Regions from separate parts of the Nocardiopsis sp. LDBS1602 genome, predicted to be linked through region 3. Evidence: riboswitches for the same ligand, from Rfam matches in the RefSeq annotation. Region 3 holds a riboswitch; each other region holds the start of a gene.
The links. Region 3 has a riboswitch for cobalamin ahead of U9J66_RS16540 (VWA domain-containing protein). Riboswitches for the same ligand answer to the same signal wherever they lie in the genome.
Positions count from the first base shown of each region.

Region 1: another riboswitch for cobalamin. It lies ahead of U9J66_RS13595 (ribonucleoside-diphosphate reductase subunit alpha); the one in region 3 lies ahead of U9J66_RS16540 (VWA domain-containing protein).
Region 2: another riboswitch for cobalamin. It lies ahead of metE (5-methyltetrahydropteroyltriglutamate--homocysteine S-methyltransferase); the one in region 3 lies ahead of U9J66_RS16540 (VWA domain-containing protein).
Region 4: another riboswitch for cobalamin. It lies ahead of U9J66_RS00380 (ABC transporter substrate-binding protein); the one in region 3 lies ahead of U9J66_RS16540 (VWA domain-containing protein).

Region 1 is NZ_JAYLVW010000003.1:364,509-366,701, forward strand. It holds gene U9J66_RS13590 (hypothetical protein) at 1-355, shown strand, start outside; cobalamin riboswitch at 675-874, shown strand; gene U9J66_RS13595 (ribonucleoside-diphosphate reductase subunit alpha) at 1,019-2,193, shown strand, end outside.
Region 2 is NZ_JAYLVW010000001.1:1,553,860-1,556,052, forward strand. It holds gene metE (5-methyltetrahydropteroyltriglutamate--homocysteine S-methyltransferase) at 1-1,140, opposite strand, end outside; cobalamin riboswitch at 1,280-1,494, opposite strand; gene U9J66_RS07100 (polysaccharide deacetylase family protein) at 1,683-2,193, shown strand, end outside.
Region 3 is NZ_JAYLVW010000004.1:306,247-308,439, reverse strand. It holds gene cbiE (precorrin-6y C5,15-methyltransferase (decarboxylating) subunit CbiE) at 1-1,101, opposite strand, end outside; cobalamin riboswitch at 1,157-1,295, shown strand; gene U9J66_RS16540 (VWA domain-containing protein) at 1,329-2,193, shown strand, end outside.
Region 4 is NZ_JAYLVW010000001.1:84,199-86,391, reverse strand. It holds gene U9J66_RS00390 (threonine ammonia-lyase) at 1-122, opposite strand, end outside; gene U9J66_RS00385 (flavin reductase family protein) at 173-766, shown strand; cobalamin riboswitch at 865-1,045, shown strand; gene U9J66_RS00380 (ABC transporter substrate-binding protein) at 1,071-2,117, shown strand; gene U9J66_RS00375 (FecCD family ABC transporter permease) at 2,124-2,193, shown strand, end outside.

The DNA of each region.
Region 1 (2,193 bases), on a different contig from region 3:
CCAGCGGGCGATCGACGACGGCGGCGTCACCGTGATCGACCCGCACGCCCTGAGCGCGGGCGCCCTCCTGCAACTGGACGAACGCCGCCAGGCCGAGTACCACCTGGAACGCCTGGAGTCGGGTGGTCCCGCCGGGCTGCCCACCCTCATCCACGTCGCCGAGGCGCTGTACGCGCACGACGACCTGGAGGGGGCCGAACGCTGGGCCACCGCGGGCGCGCGCTTCCACGCCGGATGCTCGCGGAGCCCCTACGTCGAGGACCTCTTCCTCGAACTGCTGAGAATCCGGTTCCGTATCCGATCCGACCTCGGCAGGCCCGAGGACGACCTGGACCTCATCCTCGACGAGGTGTGAACCCGGCCGATCCGCGGCCCGGAGCGTCGACGACCCCGGGCCCGCGACCGGAGGCGGCCGGCTTCGTGTGAGCTTTCCTTCCCCGCCCCGAGCGACGCGAGGGGGAGGAGGGGGCCTGCGGCGGGTTCTCGGGCGTGGTCCCGACCGCCCCGCGCCCTGTGGGAGCATCGATCCCGCCGGGTGAGAGCGGCCCCGGGCGGGGCCGTCTCGCCCCCCTCATACCATGTTCGGCGGCGGGATCCGGCCACGGTCGATACGTCCGAAGAACCCGCGACACGCCATCATCTTGCGGTGTACCAACCCACCATCCCCTAGATGTAGTATCGCTCCCGCTGGTGGTTCACCGGCCCTCCGGGGCGGGTGAGGCAAGAGGGAACCCGGTGCGAATCCGGGACTGCCCCGCAGCGGTGAGTGGGAACGAAAGCCGTCATAGGCACTGGGAGCCGTTCAGGCCCTGGGAAGCGACGGTGGAGTAGGAAGCCCACGAGTCCGAAGACCTGCCACCCGCACGCACCTCAGGTGCGTACGACGACGGGGCTTCGAGGGAGAGCCGCCGCGACCCACCGGTGGACCGTACAGGTTCGACGTACACCTCCACTGCTGCGTGCCGCGTGCTCACTCGTGTGCCCCCGGGGACTCTTCTACCGAGGTTGGAGCCGCTTTATGACCCTTGACGTCGAGGCCGCGCCCGTATCCGTTCGGCCCACGCAGACCCACGAGGGTGGCCCTGGCACCGCCATCGACCGGATCGAACACGTGGTGGCCGAGGCCTGCGCGGGTCTCACCGGTGTTTCGGCGGAGAAGGTCCTCGACGAGGCGCGGCGCGGCTTCTACCCCGGCATCGCCGACTCCGAGGTCGAGCTCGCCCTGGTCATGGCCGCCCGCAGCTTCGTCGAGGTCGACCCGGACTACTCCTACGTGGCCGCGCGTCTGCTGCTCGACAAGCTCCGCACCGAGGCGCTGAGCTTCGTCTTCGACGCCCACGAGACCGCCGGGCAGACCGAGATGGGCGACCGCTACGCCGGCTACCTGGCGGCCTACGTGCGCCGGGGTGTCGAGCTCGGCCAGCTCGACCCCGCCCTGGCCGGGTTCGACCTGGACGTGCTGGGGCGGGCCCTGCACGCCGATCGCGACGAGCAGTTCACCTTCCTGGGCCTCCAGACCCTCTACGACCGCTACTTCCTGCACAGCGACGACGTCCGCTACGAGCTGCCGCAGGCCTTCTTCATGCGCGTCGCCATGGGCCTGGCACTCAACGAGGACGACCGTGAGGCCCGCGCGATCGAGTTCTACGAGCTGCTGTCCTCGTTCGACTTCATGGCCTCCACACCCACCCTGTTCAACGCGGGCACGGTCCGCGCGCAGCTCTCCTCCTGCTTCCTCACCACGATCGGTGACGACCTCCAGGAGATCTTCCACGGCATCGGCAACAACGCGATGCTGTCGAAGTACTCGGGCGGTCTGGGCAACGACTGGACCCCGGTCCGCGGCCTGGGCTCCCACATCAAGGGCACCAACGGCAAGAGCCAGGGCGTCGTCCCCTTCCTGAAGATCGCCAACGACACCGCCGTCGCGGTCAATCAGGGCGGGAAGCGCAAGGGCGCGGTCTGTGCCTACCTGGAGACCTGGCACATCGACATCGAGGAGTTCCTCGACCTTCGCAAGAACACCGGCGACGAGCGCCGCCGCACCCACGACATGAACACCGCGAACTGGGTTCCGGACCTGTTCATGAAGCGTGTGGAGGAGCAGGGGAGCTGGACCCTGTTCTCCCCGGACGAGGTCCCCGACCTCCACGACAAGTACGGTCTGGAGTTCGTCGAGGCCTACGAGCGCTA
Region 2 (2,193 bases), on a different contig from region 3:
GATCCGACCGAGCAGGGCCACCTCTCCGGCCTTCTGCACGGCGAAGGCCAGGGCCTCACGCAGCTCCGGCGCCAGGGAGGTCTCCGCGTCCAGGTCGATGGGCACGTGCAGCAGCGAGCAGGAGGTGCTCACCGAGAGCTCGTCCGTCAGGGCCAGAAGGGTGCCCAGCCGACCGATCGCCGAGGACAGGTCGGTACGCCAGACGTTACGACCGTCCACGACACCCGCGACCAACCGTGTGGAGCCCAGACCGGAGACGGCCGCCAGGTCCTCGAACCCCTCCCCGTCGGTGACCAGGTCGAGGCCGACCGCCTCCACCCGGGACTCCTTGAGCACCCGTAGCGCCGCCGGACCGATCGAACCGAAGTAGGTGGACACCAGGAGGGAGGGACGTTCCTCCGCCTCTCCCAGCCGCCTGTAGGAGCGCTCCAAGTACCCGACGGCGGCACGACCCTCGTCCGTGGCCAGGATCGGCTCGTCGAGCTGGACCTCGGTGGCGCCCGCCGCCGCGAGATCGGCCAGCAGCCGGACGTAGGCGTCCAAGAGTTGGTCGAGCAGCTCGATGGGCTCCCACCCCTCGGGGGCGTCGTCGGCGACCTTGGCCGAGAGAAGGAAGGTCAACGGACCGAGCAGCACGGGCCGGGTCCGAAAGCCCGCGTCCAGGGCCTCACGGAACTCCGCGACGGGTTTGTCGTCGACCAGACGCGGCCGGGTGCTCGGCGAGAGCTCGGGGACCAGATAGTGGTAGTTGGTGTCGAACCACTTGGTCATCTCCAACGGAGGCGCCCCCTGGACGCCCCGGGCCAGGGCGAAGTAGCGGCGGAGCCGCTCGTCCCGCTCCTCCGCCCGCGCCGGAGAGGGAAGACGGGAGGGCACGAGGTCGAACATGACCGCCGTGTCCAGGACGTGGTCGTAGTAGGAGAACGTGTTGGACGGGATGTCGTCCACACCCGCCTCGCGCAGCCGGGTGTAGGCGTCCCGACGGAGGCCGGCGGCGACGTCGTCGAGCTCCCGGGCGGTGGTGGCGCCCTTCCAGTAGGACTCGATGGCGCGTTTGAGTTCACGGCGGGGACCGATACGCGGGTAGCCGTGCACCGTGGAGCGCACGGACGGTCCGGAGGCCGTCGGAGTGGTGGACATGAAAGCTTCTCTCCCTCGTCGAAAGCCGGGCACCGATCCCGGAGAGGGGAGAGAACGCGAGGAGCACGGATGAGCCGAAGGACACACCCGTCTCGCGACCTCGGCCCTCCCTCGGGGCACGGGACCACCGGCGACACGGACGCGTCACCGGGCGGAGGCAGGTCTTCGGACTCGTGGGCACCTTCGACGAGACGTCGATCCGCCTACCGGCCGTCGCTTCCCGGGTCCGACCCGTCGGGTCGAAGCACCAGTGCCTTTGACGACTTTCGTTCCCACTCACCGCTGCGGGGCAGTCCCGGACTCACACCGGGTTCCCTCTTTCGACACACTCCGACGTCCGCGGAACGGACTCCGATTACTCGGTGGAGTGTGTACCTTCCACAGCTGGGAGTATAGGGAGATCCCCCTCCGCCCCTGTACCCGGCGTACCCCCTTCCTCCGAGCACGAGGGCGAACCCCTGCCCTGTGCACGGCATCACACCCGTTATCAGCGTTGCGTGGAAGAGGCATGCCCCCGCTCTCCCGCGGACGTTCGTCTGACGATGAACGTGGAGAACCCCCAGGTGAAGCAGCAAGACCGTCCGACCATGACCCCCGATCATCCCGTCCTCACGGTCGCGATCGCGTTGGTGGTGCTCGTGGGACTGCTGTCCATGGCGACCCGACCACCGGGCCCGAACGGCATGAGCCCGAGCACCGACGACGCCACGACGGTGTCGGCGGAGGAGGACCTTCCCCCCGCCGAGGAGGTGGACGGGCTGACCGACGTCCGCGCGGACGCGCTCCCCGGCCTCGAGGAGACCTCCATCTCCTATGAGGGCGGCGGTGAGGTCACCGTCGCCTATCCGGTCATCCCCAACGCCGACCCGCTGTCCGACTTCCTGGACCGCACGCTCACCGAACGCGCCTCCGCGTTCGAGGCGGCCGAGCCCGGGGCCCGTTCGATGACCGGCGAGTGGCGACTGACGGCGGCACGCGACGGGATCGTGGGCGTACGCGTCACCACGACCGAGACCGACTCCGAGGAGACCCGCGAGGATCACAGCATCTACT
Region 3 (2,193 bases):
CGACAGGGCGTCCAGGCAGGCGTCGAGTACGCCCGGCCGGGTCGCGCCACCGCCGACGAACACCGCGTCGGGCCCGGCGAGATCGCCCAGCGCCTCCGGGGCCCGGCCGGTGACCACCCGGAGACCGGGGACCCCCAGCCGTCCGGCGTTGCGTTCGATCCGCGCCGCCCGGTCGGCGTTCGCCTCCACGGCGTCGGCCGAGCAGGTCGGGTGGGCGCGCATCCACTCGATGCCGATCGATCCGGCCCCCGCGCCCACGTCCCACAGGTGCTGTCCGGGCGAGGGCGCCAATCGGGCCAGGGCCGAGGCGCGCAGGTCCCGTTTGGTGAGCTGGCCGTCGTGTTCGAAGGCGTCATCGGGAAGTCCGGTGACCAGGCCGTACCCGACCGGTCCGGCGAGTTCGAGGGCGAGCACGTGCAGGGCGGAGACCTTCTCGACGGGGATGGACGCCCATCCTTCGGCCGTGCCCTCCAACCGTGACTCCGAGGGCGCGCCCAGGTCGCCCAGGACCGTCATCCGGCTCTCTCCGTACCCGGCGCCGACCAGCATCCCGGCGACCGTCGCGGGCGTGCCCGCGTCGGAGGAGAGCACCAGGACACGACGTCCCGGCGCGAGTCTGCGCAGAAGCGGGCGGGGGTCCCGGCCGACGAGGCTCACCACGGCGCACCGTTCGGCGGGCCACCCCATACGGGCGCGGGCCAGGGCGACGGAGGAGACGGCCGGTTCCAGACGTACGGTCTCGGGACCCAGCGCGTCGATCAGGGTGGTGCCGATCCCCGACACCAACGGGTCTCCGGAGGCGAGCGCCACCGTACGGGCCCCGTCGAGGGAGGCCAACAGGTCGGGCAGCCCCTCACGGAGCGGGGAGGGCCAGGGCTCGCGGCGTTGCCCGGGCGTCTCCGGAAGCATGGACAGGTGCCGGTGGCCGCCCAGCACCACCTCCGCCTCCAGAACCAGCGTGCGCAGGCGTTCGGGCAGCCCGGACCAGCCGTCGGCCCCGACACCGACGACGGTGATCCCGACCCCTTCGGCGGGGAGGGGCGTCTCGCCCGGCAGGGCCCGGCCGGGCGCCCGACGGGGAGGGCGCGTGTCGTCCTTCATGGCCCTGACGCTATCGTGGCGGGCAACAGGCGCGAGGTGCCCCTGCCCGCCCGGCCATCGGAAACGGTGGTGACGGCGGGAGGGGAGAATCTGGGAAGCCCGGTGAGATTCCGGCACAGGCCCGCTGCGGTGAACCGAGCCTCCGTGAGGAGGACCCGGCAAGTCCGAAGACCGGCCTCGCGCCCGCCCATGACGTATGGCGAAACGAGCGGGAGCCTCACATGCCATTGCGGTCTTCGCACTTTCCCTTCTCCGCGATCGTCGGTTGCGACACCGAACCCCTCGACGACCTCGGACTCTCCCTGGTCCTGACCAGCGTCTCGCCGGAGATCGGCGGCGTCCTGGTCCGCGGCGAGAAGGGCACCGCCAAGTCCACCGCGGTGCGGGCGCTGGCCTCCCTGCTGCCGCCCATCGACGTCCATTGCGGGGACCGCTTCTCCGTGGATCCGGCCGACCCCGGACAGCACTCGCCCGATGGTCCCTTCGGCCCCGAGACCCCGGTGGAGAGCCGGCCGGTCCGGCTGGTCGAACTCCCCGTCGGCGCCACCGAGGACCGGGTCCTGGGCTCCCTGCACCTGGAGCAGGCGCTCACCCGAGGACAGGTCGCCTACGAACCCGGACTACTGGCCCGAGCCCACCGCGGGCTGCTCTACGTCGACGAGGTCAACCTCCTCCACGACCACCTGGTCGACCTCCTGCTGGACGCGGCGGCCACCGGCCGGGTGACCGTCGAACGCGACGGCTTCTCCGTGGAGCACACGGCCCGCTTCCTGCTCATCGGCACGATGAACCCGGAGGAGGGCGAGCTGCGCCCGCAGCTCCTCGACCGCTTCGGGCTCACCGTGGAGATCGCCGCGCCGACCGAGCCCCGTGCCCGCGCCGAGGTGGTCCGACGCCGGATGGCCTACGACACCGACCCGGCCGGCTTCGCCGAGCGCTACCGTGAGACCGAGCGGGCCCTGTCCGCGCGTATCGCCGAGGCGCGCGACGCCCTGGACCGGGTCCGGCTGTCCGAGGCGGCGCTGCTCAAGATCGCCGAGGTGTGCGCCGCCTTCGAGGTCGACGGTCTGCGCGCCGACATCGTCACCGCCC
Region 4 (2,193 bases), on a different contig from region 3:
CTCTCGGGTTTGACCAGGAAGGGGCGGTCGGTGTCGGGGCCGACCGTCAGGGGGGTGCGCACCACGTGCCCTTGGATCCTGGTGGCGGCGTCGTGTACATCCTGTGCTGTGACCGGTTCCATCCGGCGAGTATGCCCATGGCGGACCTCGGCACACGGGATAATCGGACCCGATGCGTACCGAATGGACACCCGCCGACCTCCCCGGCCGGGAATTCTACAAACTGCTGACGTCCGTGGTGGTCCCGCGCCCGATCGCGTGGGTCTCCACCACCTCCGAGGAGGGTGTGGACAACCTGGCTCCGCACTCCTTCTTCACGATCTCCTGTATCGAACCGCCGATCGTGCAGTTCACCTCGGTGGGCCGCAAGGACTCCCTGACCAACGTCGAGGCGACCCGCGAGTTCGTGGTCAACCTCGCCCCCGAACCCCTCCAGGACCGGGTGAACGCCACCGGCACCCGCTACCCGGCGGACGTGAGCGAGTTCGACGCGCTGGACATCGCCCGCGAACCGAGCGTCGAGGTCCGGCCTCCCCGGGTGGCCTCCTCCCCCGTGGCCCTGGAGTGCGCGCTGCACTCGACCCTGACCCTGGGCGACTCCACCGTGGTGTTCGGCCGTATCGTGCGGGCCGCCGTGGACAAGGGGTACCTCGACGGCGACCACCCCGACGTCGAACTGCTCCGGCCGCTGGCCCGACTGGGACGCAACGAATGGTCCACCCTGGGCGAGGTGCGTCGGATCGACCGCATCCCCTACACGCCCTGAGGGACCGAGGACATCGAACGCCCCCTCCTTCGCGACGGATCCGGAGGGAGTGGGGCGAACGGCATGTACTACGGTGTTCGCTGAATATCGACACAAGTTCATGTCGTCGACGTCGTAGTGCACGGGAAGCCGGTGAGATTCCGGCGCGGTCCTCGCCACTGTGACCGGAGGGCGCCTCCCATACGCCACTGGGCCGAACACGGCCCGGGAAGGGCGGAGAGCGCTGGACGAGAGTCCGACTCCGGGAGCCAGGAGACCGGCTGCGACCGTCCGCGTCATCAAACCACGAAGGATGGTTTGTTCGATGAAGCCCAGTGACGCGCGGGCTCTCCGCCGCCGTGTCCGTTCCGGTCTCGCCCTCGTTCTGGTGGCCACGCTCACCGCCTGCGGTGGGGCGATCTCCCCCGACGCCGAGGAGGCCGCCGGGGAGACCCTCCGCAACTGCGACGTCGACGTCCCCGCCGACGCTCCGCCGGAGCGGGTCTTCGCCGCCTACCAACCCGCCATCGAGATGGCGCACGCGCTCGGTATCGGCGACCGCCTGGTGGGCACGGCCTTCCTGGACGCCGTGGTCCTGGACGACTACGTCGAGGCCCAGGCCGAGCAGAAGTACTATCCGAACCTGCCGAGCCGTGAGGAGCTGCTCGACGCCAGGCCCGACTTCGTGCTGTCCGGCTTCACCGACGTGTTCACCGACGAGAGTCTGGGCACCCGGGCCTCCCTGCGCGAACTGGGCGTGGAGAGCTGGATCTTCTCGCCCCTGTGTCCCAGCGAGGACGGGCGCAGCGACGAGAGCATCGACCCGGCCGACGTGACCATGGACAACGTCTACGCCGACCTGCGGGACCTGGGGACGCTGTTCGACGTGAGCGAGCGCGCCGACGAGGTCATCGCCGAGATGCGGGCCACCGTCGACGGGGTCACCGAGACCCTGGAGGGTCGGGTCGACGAGGACGAGCGCCCCACGGTGATGATCGGCCGCCCCGGCGACCAGGGGTTCCACGTGGCGGGCGGCCCCGACTTCTCCACCGAGCTCATCGACCTGGCGGGAGGGGTCAACGCCTTCGCCGACCTCGACGGACGCCGTAACCACCAGGTCTCCGTCGAGGACGTCATCGAACGCGATCCGGACCACATCCTGATCGACGTGTGCTGCGACGCCGAGATGACCGCCGCCGACTCCGCCCCCGACATCGAGCGGATCATGGGCAACCCGGCCCTGGCCAACCTGACCGCGGTCACCGAGGACCAGGTGTGGGAGTTCACCTTCGCCGACCGTTCCGCCGGGGTGCGCAGCGCGCCCGCCGTGGCGACGATCGCGGAGATCCTCCACCCCGACCTGTTCGGGTAGGGCCCGGTGGCCGAACGTACGGCCGACGCGTCCCCCTCCCCCACCCGGGTCCTCCCGGTCCGGGGCCCTCGGAGCG